Regions from separate parts of the Tolypothrix tenuis PCC 7101 genome, predicted to be linked through region 1. Evidence: riboswitches for the same ligand, from Rfam matches in the RefSeq annotation. Region 1 holds a riboswitch; the other holds the start of a gene.
The links. A riboswitch is a leader RNA that binds a small molecule or an ion and turns the genes downstream of it on or off. The one in region 1 is predicted to bind cobalamin.
Positions count from the first base shown of each region.

Region 2: linked by a shared signal. The riboswitch ahead of AACU25_RS01085 (energy-coupling factor ABC transporter permease) and the one ahead of AACU25_RS16215 (DUF1636 domain-containing protein) in region 1 are both predicted to bind cobalamin.

Region 1 covers NZ_CAWNJS010000001.1:3,975,766-3,983,266, reverse strand. Annotated here, with positions in the region: gene AACU25_RS16225 (pentapeptide repeat-containing protein) at 1-274, shown strand, start outside; gene AACU25_RS16220 (hypothetical protein) at 488-982, shown strand; cobalamin riboswitch at 1,363-1,526, shown strand; gene AACU25_RS16215 (DUF1636 domain-containing protein) at 1,548-1,964, shown strand; gene AACU25_RS16210 (IS4 family transposase) at 2,333-3,694, opposite strand; gene AACU25_RS16205 (cobalt-precorrin-6A reductase) at 3,939-4,685, shown strand; gene AACU25_RS16200 (sensor histidine kinase) at 5,384-7,501, opposite strand, start outside.
Region 2 covers NZ_CAWNJS010000001.1:267,850-275,350, reverse strand. Annotated here, with positions in the region: gene AACU25_RS01120 (CHASE2 domain-containing protein) at 1-57, shown strand, start outside; gene AACU25_RS01115 (J domain-containing protein) at 72-704, opposite strand; gene AACU25_RS01110 (tocopherol cyclase family protein) at 919-2,016, shown strand; tRNA gene AACU25_RS01105 (tRNA-Arg) at 2,050-2,123, shown strand; gene AACU25_RS01100 (energy-coupling factor ABC transporter ATP-binding protein) at 2,392-3,228, opposite strand; gene cbiQ (cobalt ECF transporter T component CbiQ) at 3,203-4,015, opposite strand; gene AACU25_RS01090 (energy-coupling factor ABC transporter substrate-binding protein) at 4,012-4,314, opposite strand; gene AACU25_RS01085 (energy-coupling factor ABC transporter permease) at 4,298-5,077, opposite strand; cobalamin riboswitch at 5,457-5,596, opposite strand; gene AACU25_RS01080 (DUF6464 family protein) at 5,669-5,998, opposite strand; gene AACU25_RS01075 (hypothetical protein) at 6,531-6,932, opposite strand; gene AACU25_RS01070 (hypothetical protein) at 7,258-7,501, opposite strand, start outside.

The sequences.
Region 1 (7,501 bases):
TTTGCGTTCTGCTCAAATGGAAAACGCCAACTTGCAAAATGCTGATTTGAGCCTTGTTGATTTACGGGGAGCAAACGTTGCTGGCGCTGATTTTAAGAATGCAGTTCTTTCACCCAGCAAACAAGACCCAGCAGATGAATTTGTCCAAACACCATCTAAAGGTTCCGTTTCCGCTGTAGTGCAAGGAGTTGATTTTTCTCAAGCTAAAAACCTAGATTCCAAACAGCTTGCTTACATTTGTACTCAAGGCGGGATTCATCCTCGTTGTCCGTAGGGTTGGGGATTGGGGACTGGTGATTGGGGAACTCGGGGCCCCCTCTGGGGATAAGGGGTAATGGGGATTGGGGATGAGGGAGAAATAAAAAATGCCAATTACCAATTACCAATTACCCATTACCCAATGCCCCATGCCTAATGCCCAACATCAGCGATAACATAGGTATTAAAAGGAACCATTACAATTTCAGATGGTGTGAGGAAACGGGCAATGAAGCATCTCCGGTCTTTGGTTGTAGTTCTGGGGGCTAGTTCGCTGTTAAATATGGCTACAAGCATTCAACCAGCACAAGCTCAAGTTGCTTATGGTAGTTATGTTGGTGTTGGCCCTTCTGTGGGACTGAGCGATGGGGCTCAAATTGGCGGGGTGGTGGCTTTTCGTTATAAGCTTTTGGAATCACCGATTTCTTTTCGTGCCCAAGCTTTGATTGGTCATGGTACAGCAATTGTGCCTACGGTTTCTTACGATGTCCCCATTAACTGGCAAACTGATGCCTATTTGGGTGCAGGATTGGCGTTAGCTAGTGGTGACGATCCATCTCCGGTGGGGAATAAGATTAGCTTTGCTTTGCAACCAGGAATTGATTACACCGTTCCTAATAGCAACACTGTACTTTTTGGTAACGCAATTATCGCTTTTGATGCTTACCGCAATGGTGGTGGTACTGCTTTTTCTTTGCAAGGTGGTGTAGGTTTAAGATTTTAATGCCTGAATTGAATATAAAACCTAAATTCCCAAGTCTTGAAGGCGTGGGATTTTTTTATGTTTTTACAGTCCCTATGAACAGTATGGGCAAATAGGCTTGGGTTAAGATCATTAGCGTTTATTACTTGTTAAACAAGCCAGCAGAATTGGGGGATTCTCCCCCAAACCCCCGATTGGGTGACGGTTGCGTCCCCCAAACCCCCTCCAAAATAATTTTTCGGTTTTTTGTTGAGTAACTAGTTTTTTGTTTTTGTGGTCAATCAATTTTCTTAACTGAATGGTATTGATGTATGGGCTAAAGCTATGTCCGCAGGGCTTTACAGAACTCAGCACTCAGCACTTTCAAAGAGTGAACACACAGGGACGCAGAGTTGTGTATGATCGAACAGGTCACTTGGTTCTGGTGGGGATCAGCCATCAGAGGTAACGGGGAAAGTTCGGTGTAAATCCGGCACTGTCCCGCAACTGTGAAGCAATTTGAGATTAGTAGTCGAAATTTCTCAATTGTGTAAGTCAGAACGCCCACCAATGTTGATTGTTTTGTTCTCACATCTGCGAGGTACAGATGACTGCTGTGAATATTTCTGCGACTAGTAATTTGGGTGAGTCTTCCCATACTCTCTTTGTTTGCAAAACCTGTGCCAGTGTTTGGCAAGATGGGAAACGCGTAGGCGAAAGTGGTGGGGAAAAACTATTACAAAAACTGGAATTTCTGGCACAAGATTGGGAGTTGCGAGATCAGTTTCCCATTCAGCAAGTGGAATGCATGAGTGCTTGTAACCGTTCCTGCGTTGTCGCCTTGGCTGCACAAGGTAAAACTACATATCTGTTTGGTGATTTGGCTGTGGATGATTGTGCATCTGCTGTGTTGGAATGCGCTAGTCAATACTACAGCAAGCCTGATGGTTTACTACCTTGGTCAGAACGCCCAACAGCCTTGAAAAAGGGGATTTTGGCGAAGATTCCCCCGATTGGGAGATGAGGAGATTGGGTACTGGGGACTAGGGATTGGGGACTGGGTAGATGAGGGTGATGAGGGGGATGAGGGTGATGAGGGGGGACAATACCCATTTGTGTCAACTTAAGCTAAAAGCTATATAGGGCGGGCGTTGTACAAATACCTCGCGCCCTCATCCCCTAACCCCTTCTCCCACAGGAGAAGGGGAATTGAATCTCTTGCTCCCCTCTCCTGGTGGGCTATCCATTAGTCACATCTTTCTTAACAAAGCTGAAAGCCATTTATAGGAGTAATTTCACGTTGAGGATTCTTAGCTGTGGTTGACAGAGTGAGAAAAATATGTATCCATATGGATTGTTGTTGACATACCCTTGCGGATTTTGTTGATTTGGCTAGTGGGTTAGCCGGGCTAATTTCCAAGTAGCAGCGATATCATGTAATCGTCGCAATCCACGCCAAATAGTCTTAACTCCAGGTTCGCCATCGCTTTTGCGCCCTAAAAAACCACCGAGAGTGGCAATCATACGTACAGCTTCTCTAAGAGTTGGTGGCTTTTGAGGTGGAATCGGATTTTTAGTAAAATGTACGCATAACGACTGCCATTCAAATATCTCTAAAACAGTTTCACAACTAATATCTGGATTATGTCTGGCTTCGTAAGTGAGCCATAATAAACGCCAAGCGACAATTGAATATGTAGCTAATGCCATATTGATTCGCTTTGCAGTTTCGAGTTGTAATTCTTCGATTTGACAACCGCTTTTTAAAGCATAGTGGTAGCGTTCAATTAACCAACGATAGGTATACCATTTGACGCAACGTATGGCGGCGGAAAAATTCTTAATTTCTAGGGTCGTTAATAATAGCCAACTAATCGGGCTAACACCTACTGGTGGATTTTCTTCTTCTGCTAAAATCACCTGTAATTTTACTGGTTTAAGTTGTGAACGTGCTATGTGATGCCGTGGTACATCTACTTCAAATGTTGCATATTTAATGATTAGTTTTGCAGTTCTAGCTGCCGCTTCTGGATTACGTTTTACTTCTACTAATAATGTTCCCCCTACTGAGGTAGCACGGATTGCTTGATGTAAATACTTGGCTGTGTGATTGACTTTTCTATTGTGGGTTCCCCGGATGAGTAAATGTGAATTTCTCGGGCGTTGTTTCCGAAATAAGTCAAATATATCAGCTTCGGAATCTCCCATAGTGACAACTGTTGTTTCTGTGGGCACAAACTCTTGTGTTCTCTCTAATCCATCTAACCATCTTTGACTTTCTTTTTCTTGTATTTGTCGTTGACGGCGTTTTTTCGCTATTCCTAAATCTTCTATATCTCTTGTCCAAACTTGTTGATTAATGATTCCCAGTGGTACTCCGTTTGTACTGGCTGCAAACGCTGTATGTACTTTTAATCCCAAGCTTTTTCTATGATCTAGATAACCAATTCCTCTTGTCGCTGGATGTTTTGTCAAATCTATATTTGTTGTATCCTGAATCATCAACACTGTCTCATGTTCTTTGATTCTAGAGACTGTACTTTTGATATGGGCATTCCTAATATCATCTGCTTCAAAGTATGGTGAATTCCAAAAATCATACGCTGCTGTGGTTGCTGCTACATTTCCACAAGCTTGCGGTATGCTCGCACTAGGTTGTGCTGCTAAATCTTCCACTATCCTTATTAAACGTTTATTTCTTCTTGCATCTCCTAAGTCTGCTTGTCTCAATTCTTCTGATGCCCACTTTTCCATCTTCCATTACCCGTTTTTACTTCCCATGACAAAACTATACCTACTCAGCTTTCTAGCTATTTTTAAGTAAATTGTAGTTTTGTTGAGAAAGATCCGGGTAATGGATAGCCTGGTGGGAGAGGGGCTGGGGGTGAGGGCGAAACCTTGCAACCAAGAGGGTTTCACGTTAAGTTGACACCACTGGACAATACCAAACACCAAACACCAAACACCCAATTACCCATTACCCATGACCAAATGACAAATGACAAATGCCAAAGTTTTAATTTTAGGTGGGACGGGAGATGCAGCGGAAATAGCTGCAAGAGTTGCTACTATCCCAGGAGTTGAGGCGATCGCATCTTTAGCGGGTCGTACTCGTCAACCGTCAATTCCATCTGGTAATGTGCGAATTGGCGGGTTTGGTGGTGTGGCGGGATTAGTTAGTTATTTGCAAGAGATGAGTATTGATTTTGTCATAGATGCTACTCATCCCTTTGCTAGTCAAATTTCTTGGAATGCGGCGGCGGCTACGGCTGAGGTTAGTATCCCCCGGTTGCTGTTCAATCGTCCTGCTTGGGAAAAGGTAAATGGCGATCGCTGGATTGAAGTTGATAGCATTATCGATGCAGCCGCAGCACTATCAAATCAAGCACAGCGAGTATTTTTGACTGTTGGTAGACAAGAACTCAGCGCTTTTGCACACCTAGAAGGGATTTGGTTTTTGATGCGGGTAATCGATCCGCCTAGCCCTGATGCATTGACTCCACCAGGTTTAGTATTGTGCGATCGCGGCCCTTTTGCTTTAGATAATGAACGAGAAATTCTCATTCAACACAAAATTGATACCATTGTTAGCAAAAATAGTGGTGGTGATGCCACTTATGCCAAAATTATTGCGGCGCGAGAACTTGGTATCCAAGTTGTGATGGTAAAGCGTCCAGCTATACCGCCAGGTGAACAAGTAAGTAATGTAGAAGATGTTGTGCCTTGGTTGTTGAGTAATTTGTAACGTTTAGAAAAAGATGAGCTTCTACAAATCCGTTTTGGAAAAGGAAATTTAATTAATTTAGAAATTAAAAAAATTACTATATACAATGTCAAGTTAACTGATGACAATCATCTCATAAAAATCAACGTGACTAACACTTGGTATCAAGATAATAGACCTATCAATAAATACAGTTCAGTTAAGAAAATTAATTGATCACAAAACTAAAAACCTAGTACCGCAAGGCGTAAATAAATAGACCATACCCTACGGTAAACCACTTTGCGTCTACAAAATCAACAAAACGCTTATTCTGTATTAATTTGGAATTCACGGCGGTACTAGTCACTCAACAAAAAACAGAAGAATTATTTTGGAGGGGGTTTGGGGGACGCAACCGTCACCCAATCGGGGGTTTGGGGGAGAATCCCCCAATTGCTCTCAATACTGCTCGGTTAAGGATTTTCAACTCGGAATTTGGTTTGGTGAAAAGGTGAAAAGGTAAGGGTTAAAAGTTTTTTCTGACCCCTTTTCCCCTTCCCCTTTTGTCCTTAACCGACAAGTATTGCAATTGAGATGGCTTCTTGAATCAGTGACAAATCAATCGCTAATGAGCTTAACTGCACTGTATTGCAGTATAAATACATCTTGTGAGGCGTGAAGAAATTTATATACAGCCAAGTATTTCCTTAAACCTTTAATTATTGGCACTTTTCTATTTAATTGACAATGTTTTGTTGAATTGGTATTTGTATTCTCATCTCTGTTCCTTGACCAAAGGTTGAGAAACATTCTAATTTACCACTATGCTTTTCTTTAATAATTTGATAGCTGATGGCCATGCCCATACCTGTGCCTTTACCTACAGCTTTGGTGGTAAAGAAGGGGTCAAAAATGCGGTTTTTTACCTGTTCTGGTATTCCCGGGCCATTATCTGCGATCGCAATTTCTACCCATTGAGTATTGCTAACAGAAGTGCGGATGGTAATTTGGCTGGGGTTTTGCTGATTCTCTTCTTGGGTGTGCTTGCTGTTGACTTCCTCTAAAGCATCAATGGCGTTCACCAAAATATTCATAAAAACTTGATTGAGTTGCCCAGGATAGCATTCTACAAGCGGTAGGTCGCCATAGTCGCGAATAACTGCAATTGCTGGATGTTCTGGCTTGTCTTTGAGACGATGTTGCAGAATTAACAATGTACTTTCAATTCCATCATGAATATTCACGGCTTTAAATTCCGCTTCATCTATGCGAGAAAAGTTTCGTAGTGATAGCACAATGCTGCGAATGCGATCGGTTCCCATTTTCATGGAAGATAGCATTTTCTGCATATCTTCGGTCAAAAACTCTAAATCGATTTCTTCCGCCAGGGCTTGGATTTCTGGATCGTCTTCCGGATGACGTTCTTGGTAGAGGTGAATCATCCTCAGTAAATCTCGAGTATATTCGTTTAGGTGGGTAATATTGCCGTGAATAAAGTTCACTGGATTATTAATTTCATGGGCTACACCTGCTACTAACTGACCCAAACTAGACATTTTTTCTCCTTGAATGACTTGGGCTTGGGTGAGTTGCAATTGTGTTAAGGCTGTTTTCAGTTCAGCCGTACGTTCTTCTACTCGGTCTTCTAGTTCTGCTTTACTAGCTGCTAATGCGGTAAAAGATTCGCTTAATTGTTCGGCCATGTAATTAAAGGATTGGGCCAGAATATTCAGTTCCTGAATATTGCTGGTGGCAAATTTTTGGTCTAATCTACCAGATGCGATCGCCTGACTGGCTAATTTCATCCGTAAAATCGGCTGAGTAATCCAAGCTGAGGTGAAATAACCGATGAAAACTGCTGCAGCTAATGCCCCTACACAAAGCGCGATGGTAGATTGGTTGTTGGCATTAATGCTAGTCATAAAGACTCTTTCTGGTACACTCACCACCACCAACCAATCTAATCCATATTGATCGCGCCAAGGGTTAACATAGACAAAATTACGTTCTCCTTGCCATTCCAGTTCCCATTTTTTAGGTTCATTAATCGCATCAAACCTATGCCCTGTTTGCTGAATTTGTTTGGCAATTTCTCTGATTACAGGGTCTGGGCTGTCAGTAGCTTGCAAGCGTTTAATTTGATGATTGACTTCGGTGAATGGTTGATAATTGCTGGAGTTGGCAATCAACATTCCATTCCGTTCCATAATGAAAACCTGTCCCGAACGGCTAACATCCAAACGCCGCAAAAATTCACTGAGTTTCAACAGGTGAATGTCTGCACCAACCATTCCTAGCAATCGGTTTTGAGCATCGTAGATGGGGCGACCTGTAGCAGCAGTAATATATGGCTCGCTAGCCCCATTCCAACTGTAAATGCGCGACCAGATAGGTTTACCTGCTTTGATTGGTTCTTTGTACCAACTTTCATTAAAATTGTTGTAATCAAAATTGCTATTAATATTAGTGCGATTACCTAGCTTGTCGATACTATAGTTTTTGCCGTTGTTCGGTAACTTAGCTCCCCAATCATCAATGGTGACTGTTTTTCCATCGTAACGGGCGGCTCCGGCTCCTTCACCTGTTGTCAACCCGATACCGATATAGCTGAGGTCGTAAGCTTGCATAAGTTTCCAAAAATACTTGCTCAGGGTTTGGCGATCGCGCACATCCAATAACCCCATTGCAATAGCATCAGCATTAATTTGGTTAACCTTGTGGGGAATAGCTAGATAAGAATTGAGGTGCTGCTCAACTATGCTATTGGTTCGATCCATTAATTGATCTGCCAACTCTTGCACTGCTTTCTGTCCATTTTTAAATGATAGATAGCCTACCAAACCGACTGCGGCGAA
Region 2 (7,501 bases), 3.7 Mb from region 1:
CTGAAATCTGAATCTAGTAGTAATAAATCAGAGCAATCAGAAAATAAGAAAAATTAAAAAATTCTCAATTTCTAAAACAAATTGAAATTGAATAAATTTTTAAATTTTTGACACCATCTTTTTACTAGTGGTTTAGACCGTGATGTTTGTCTTGATGCGGTTGACCGTCTTGAGTATTCTGATTTGTAAGCAGTTTTGGGCATCCTCAAATCTAATTCTAGTTGCGCGGCTTTATTTAAATCAGAAGTGGCTCTATACTCAAACCCTAATTGAGAGCAAACTAATCCACGATATTTGTAGGCTTTAATATAGCGAGGATTAAGGCGAATTGCACGTGTAAAATCTGCGATCGCGTCTTCATATCGCCCTTGACTGGCATTCTCCACTCCCAAATTGTAGAATGTTTCCGCATTCCAGCTATTAGTAGATACTTGGGTAGATTGTTTGGGCGCAGCTGGCTGTTCAACAGTCGTAGCTAACCCTTGAGACTTGATCAGGTTATAAGCTGCATTAATTTGTTTAATTTTTGCCTCTGCTTCCCGTTTCTGCTTTTCATCCCCAAAGCGATCGGGATGCCAAGTTTTCACCAACTGACGGTAAGCTTGCTTTACCTGTGCTTGTGATGCACCAGGTTTCAGCCCCAAAATTTCAAAAGGATAATTGATATCGAGGTGTAGATTAGATCGCTGCTTATCGTTAGACATCGGGTAAACCGAAGAAATAGTTAACCATATACATCTATGCTAGCGATTTCTAAAAATTTCTTGGGTTTTAGCTAAACACCTCATAGTCTGAGTATAAATTTCTCACTACTATCTAGTGATAACCCTGCTACAGCCATAGCAATCGCTATCACTCAGTCAGACTAGTCAATAGACATTTTTGTGCATACTGGGAAATAGCCAACATATTGAAACTATGCTTAGTATTCCCAGAAACTTTCTCGACACCACCCAAACACCCCATTCTGGTTATCACTGGGATGGTAGTAACCGCCGCTTTTTTGAAGGTTGGTATTATCGAGTTACCTTACCCGACTGTGGTGAAACTTTTGCCTTCATGTACTCAATTGAAGACCCCATCGGTAATCAACCTCACAGTGGTGGCGCAGCGCAAATTCTGGGGCCACAAGATGAGTATCTTTGCCGGACTTTTCCTGATGTGAAAAAATTTTGGGCTAGTCGGGATGTTTTAGGTTTAGGTCATTGGGGGAAAACAGATTTACCCACCCAAAGCTTCTACCTTCTCCCACAAGAGTTTGAACGCCATGTTCAACAAGGCTATCAAGCTACTGCTACTTTAAATCAAGGCATAATTAGCGACCCTGCTACAGGGAATTATTGTCGTTGGCAGTACGAAATTAAGCCAGTATATGCCTGGGGTAATCATGGAAGTCTGCAACAATCCACTGCTGGCTGGCTGTCATTTTTGCAGATTTTTGAACCCGGATGGCAAATTTTAATGGCTCATGGTTTAGCTAGCGGTTGGATTGATTGGAATGGCAAAATCTATGAATTCACCAACGCCCCAGCCTATGGAGAGAAAAATTGGGGTGGTGCTTTTCCGCAAAAATGGTTTTGGTTAAATTGTAATAGCTTCCACAACGAACCCGACTTAGCATTAACTGCAGGTGGCGGACGAAGAGGTGTGCTGTGGTGGATGGAATCTGTAGCGATGATTGGTGTGCATTATCAAGGCAAATTTTATGAATTTGTACCCTGGAACTCCAAAGTTCAATGGAATATTCAACCTTGGGGTAGATGGCAAATGCAAGCACACAACGCAGATTATGAAGTAGAGTTAATTGGAACCACAGATTTACCTGGTACGCCTTTACGAGCGCCGACAGCGCAGGGTTTAGTTTACTGTTGTCGAGATACTATGAAAGGAAAACTAGATTTACAATTGCGCGATCGCACTAACGGCAAACCTCGAATTATCCTCAAAGCACAAAGTTCTTTGTGTGGTTTAGAAACTGGTGGTGGTTCTTGGGATGATAGCTGGCAGTCTAGTTAAAACTACTGCTATCATAATAAATGCTTCGTCATTGGGGCTGTAGCTCAGTTGGATAGAGCGAGCGCCTCCTAAGCGCTAGGCCGTGCGTTCGAGACGCACCAGTCCCGTAAACAGCTTAAATCCCTGAAAACTGCTTAAAGCAAAGGTTTCAGGGATTTATTTTTTATCTTGAGACAGCTAAAATTAAGTACTTTAGTACTATTTAAAGGTTATTGATAAGCTAAATTGACTATCAAATGACTATCAAATAAATGGTATATTACTGCGAAGGTTGCGGCACGTGAGATTATTGGTAGTGCCTTGAGATTTTTCTTAATGAAGATATAATAAATAAGATATTTTTCAAATTACCAATTACCCATTACCAATTACCAATTACCAATTATCTAACTCATTTCTTTCCCATATCCTTTGTTGTATGCGTTGAATAACTGCTGATTCTTCAGGCGATAACCCATCAAATAACATTTCATATATTAATGGCAAACCTAACTCTAATTCTTCTAACAGTTCACGTTGCATAAATACATCCTGAGGCTTACCTTCTAAAACTAGCCGCCCTTTATCCATCACAAAAACCCAATCTGCCCAGCGATAAACTAAATCTAAATCGTGGGTTGCCATTAATAAAGTAGTTCCGGCTTGATGAATTTTTTTCAATGTTGCCATTAGGTTGCGAGTATGTTTGACATCTAAATATGCAGTTGGCTCATCTAATACTAATAGTTCTGGTTGCAGCACCATCACATCTGCTATAGAAACTCGCCTTTTTTGACCTAAGCTGAGATGATGTACAGGTTTTTCTGCTAAAGATGTTAAGCCAAATTCAACTAAAGCTTGCTCAACCCTTAATTGAATTTCTGCTGTCGGTAAACCTAAATTACATAAACCATAGGAAATATCTTCTTCAACAGTAGCTGCTACTAATTGTTGCTCTGGATCTTGAAATATTAAGCCAACTTTTTGTCTTAAATTACTGAGATAATGACGGTTATAATTAAAGGCTTCACCACGCCAACGTACCATTCCAGAGTTAGGCTTGTACAAACCATTAGCTAATAAAAATAGGGTAGTCTTACCACAACCATTTTGACCAATTAATGCACATTTTTTGTGTTTAGGTACTCTCAGAGTTAAACCATTAAGAGCCGATTGCTGTGAGCCTGAATATTTATAATATACTTGCTCAAATTCGAGTAAATATTCCTGCATCTTGAGACAATTGTAATGCGATTAATAATGCACAGCCAAAAATTGCTTCTATGATATATCGCGGTTGGGGACGATAGCGATGAGGATGCCATACTCGGAATTCACCTTGAAAACCGCGTGCTTCTAATCCTAAAGAGAACTGATTATATTGTTGTAAAGTTCGTTGTAATAATTGCCCAATTAGTAATGCTAAACTCTTCATACTAATGCGCCAAGTCCGGTAGCCATCACGAGATTGTTGAGCAGTCCACAACTCATTAGCTGTTCTTAACAGAATGAAAATAAACCGATACATCAGCAACAAAAGTTCTGTCAAAAGCATAGGACATCCAATGCGGCGCAGAGTTTGTAATATTTCTGTGAAAGGAACAGTTAACATTAAGAAATATAGGCAAGAAATAGAAGCTAATGCTCTGGTGAAAATTGCTAATGCTTGTTCGCTACCACTACGACTAATGTAAAAATAATATTGTCCGAGCATTAATCCTGACCATGAGTCTGGTAGCACACTGGCTGAATTAGCAAGAGAAGTGCTATTGAGTATCAGCGCTGGTAAGCTGGTTAACCAAAAAAAACTGGCGACTATTAATAGTTTCAAGTAAATGCTAGCAGGAATTTTAGCGTAGATAACTATCCAAATACCCATCCACAAAGCAATGAGAATTTGTCCTAATGGATGGGTACAAAGAGAAATTATAAGAGTAGCGATCGCAAAAATTATTTTATGCTCTGGTGGTATATGTCTGAGTCGGTTGGTGTAGGCTAAACTGTCTAGTTGCAGCGTCATTCTTGATCTCTTTGCTGTTGCGAACGTCCTCTATATAAGCCAATAGCGTAACCAATAACTCCAGCACCTAAAGCTGCTTGGGATGCAAATAATAAACTTTCTATTTCTTTGCTAGGTGGTTGAAATAAGGGTTGAAACCAAGGTTCATATCCTGGTTTTACTTGCGCGATCGCCTTTTGAGCTTCGCCATCGGAACCACCGAATTCGGCATCGCGTGCTAATATTAACGGCGCGACTGCTAAACCAATCACTGCAATCACCAAAAACCAGTTATTCCATCCCTTATGAGACTGTTTCATTAGTTTGGGGTTCCCGTTTAATTAATTTCAATAATTCTAATTCTTGAGGATTGTATGATTGTAGCCAGTTCCACACTAGGACTGTCAGCAAACCCTCACTAATTGCCAAGGGTACTTGAGTAATCGCAAAAATTCCCGCGAACTTGGTAAATGAAGCAATAAAGCCACCCACAGGTGCAGGAAAAGCTAGAGCTAGCTGGAAAGAAGTAATAATGTAAGTGAGTAAGTCTGCTAAAGCGGCTGCTAAAAATATGGCGATTCTTTGTTTACCAGTTAGCCGCATTGTCAGTTGATATACCCAGTAAGCTGCAAATGGCCCCGCGATCGCCATTGAAAAAGCATTAGCTCCCAATGTTGTCAAACCACCATGTGCAAGTAACAAAGCTTGAAATAACAGCACCAAGCTACCTAAAACTGACATCGCCAAAGGGCCAAATAAGACTGCGCCTAACCCTGTGCCTGTAGGATGGGAACAGCTACCTGTAACAGAAGGCAGTTTTAAAGCTGATAGCACAAATGTAAAAGCCCCTGCTAACCCCAAGAGTAATTTCAGCTGCGGGTTAGCTTGGGTAATCCGAGTTAGCGATCGCAATCCTAAAACAAAAAATGGTAAGGCGACTACCCACCAAAAAATTGCCCACTGCACTGGTAAAAAGCCTTCCATAATGTGCATCGCATAGGCAGGTTTAGGTAAGCCTACTATAAAATACAAGCTGCCTAATGCTAATAAAACTAAATGTAGCTTAAGGCGATTTTTTCTCATTTTGATGTTTCAGCAGATTTCAAATAGTATCCAAATTCTGACTAATTAGCTAGAGCAATTAGGACTATGCAACATAATATGATGCATAAATCTAGGTGGTAGCAGTACAACTTTACATTAGTCAAAATTGCCACATAGTTATACTGGCTACACAGCTATAGGCATCTTGACATTTTTGGTATTTAGCTACTGATAAAAGCTGGCTCAATTTTTTAAATAAATCCATAGTTGTTAAGTAATACAGTGTAGGCAATCAAAATTCGTTGAGCGATCGCTACTCTGGTATTTAACAAACAATATCCGCCGCTTTGTTGGCAGATCTGGATAAATTATTTGCAACAATACTAAATAAGACCGCATCTGTACCTCGCAGATGTGTTTCCACAATAACTAATAGGCGGGCATTCTGACTTACTCAATAAGAGATTACAGCTGCGGGACAGCGACGGATTTACACCGAACTTTCCCCCTTACGTCTGATGGGTGCTATCCATCAGAACCCATTAAATTAAGACAAAGTATAGCATTAGGGGATAATTAATAATTCGTAATTTGTAATTCGTAATTATTAATTGGAAATCTTATATATATTTACGCATATTCTTTCGATTCGTTCTCAGCTAATTCTCTCGGTTCATAGTGACGACATCCTTGACATGGGCCATTGGGATTCACAGCACAGCGAATATGTCCGGAACGAGCATTAAATTTGCAGCTAATATCGCCAACCAGATAACCTACGCCTTCTAAATAATAGCGATCGCCTTCAATCTGCCTAATTTGTCTTGCTCTCAGCCTTGAGCCATTAATAGCGGCTTGTCTCATCCTTAACCTCGTCCGTACATGAGTTTTACGGATTATCCATAAGGAGAACAGGGAGGGTAAGAAACCAATGGCGATTACCAAAAGAGTTTTTAACACTTTTTCCTTACCTCATTTTCGTGAGTGCAAATCTTAGGGCAATTTCAGCTTTGCGCTTTGCCAGTAGGATAGTTTTTCCTGACTAACAATAGCAAGTGGCACTACGACCTCTAAATTAGAGGTATCGAGTACCACTTTAATCAGCATAGCTTTTACAGTTTATTGGTTGGGCTGTAGTTGCACCCTGAGAACTTTAAGATTTGTTGATTAGGGTGATTACCCAGTACGCTTGGGTGAAGCTCATTAGGGATTGATTTTTCACTTATTAAAAAAGTCAGATCAATTGGGGGATTCTCCCCCAAACCCCCGATTGGGTGACGGTTGCGTCCCCCAAACCCCCTCCAAAATTATTGTTCTGTTTTTTTGTTGAGTAATTGGTTTTTTGGTTTTGTGATCAATTAATTTTCTTAACTGAACTGTATTTGGTTATCATCCTTATATTAGGGAAATCCCAAAAATCAATCATTTTTCTGGATATAACACTAATCTTAGTCCCCTCTGCCCCCTGCTCCCTGCCCCCTGCCTTGATTCCTTACTGCGATCGCAATTCTTTGCTACGGCTTTGCTGACGCAGTTGTTGTGCTAGCTGTTGCGCTTCTTTTTCGGCTTGAAATAAATCAATTTTGCGGGTTGTGAGAATAAATGACTCATCTGACTGTTGTCTCACCCAAGGGATAGCCAAAGGTAAATACTGACAAGTGCTTTGATGCGGCTTGCTTTTCTCTTGTAATTTGCTGGCGATCGCCTTGAATTCTAAAATCATCGCTTCTAACTGTGCAGCCATTTGATTGATGCATTGTACTTGCGATAATAAACGCTGCCACTCATCACTTATATCGTCTTTTGGCAATTGCAATGGTGCGATCGCTGTCTTTGCTGCTTTTGTGGGAAATGGCACAATTGCCAGGTTAGGTGTTGTTTTGTATTCTTTCATACTTTTTAACAAGACTAACTAGCTGTTAAGGCATTTTAACAGGTTATTAGTACAAAAATACTACTTTAATTGTGGTGAAGTTGTAAACAAAAATTACTGTGTGGAGTGAGCCTGATTTGAAAATGTAGTTTTAATACTACAAGGGTGAGAATTTTAAACTTAAAATTTGGCGTGGGGAACAAGTTAAACAATCAGGTTTAAAGATTTGCTTTTTAAATGGCAAATATTAAATTTAGTGCTGGCTTGTACGGTTGTATTCTGAATTTATCGGGTTAATAAAAATATTTTCAATAAATGAAACTGATAACATCCACAGCCAAATAAATTAATGATTGTCAAATTGATTGTACTTTCTATAATTTACTCGCCATTCTTCAAGATTGTCTATAGTTATAGATTTAGTTATGACATTGGCATCGTTACCACGCCAATCTATTTCTGGATCGGTTGTAAAAACGCCACATTCTAATTGGTCATTTCTAATATTCCAGTATTCACTAAATCGGCTTTTCAAGGTAATAACTTGGTCAAAAACCTTGTTTCTGTGCTTATTCCTTCTTTTTCTTTCG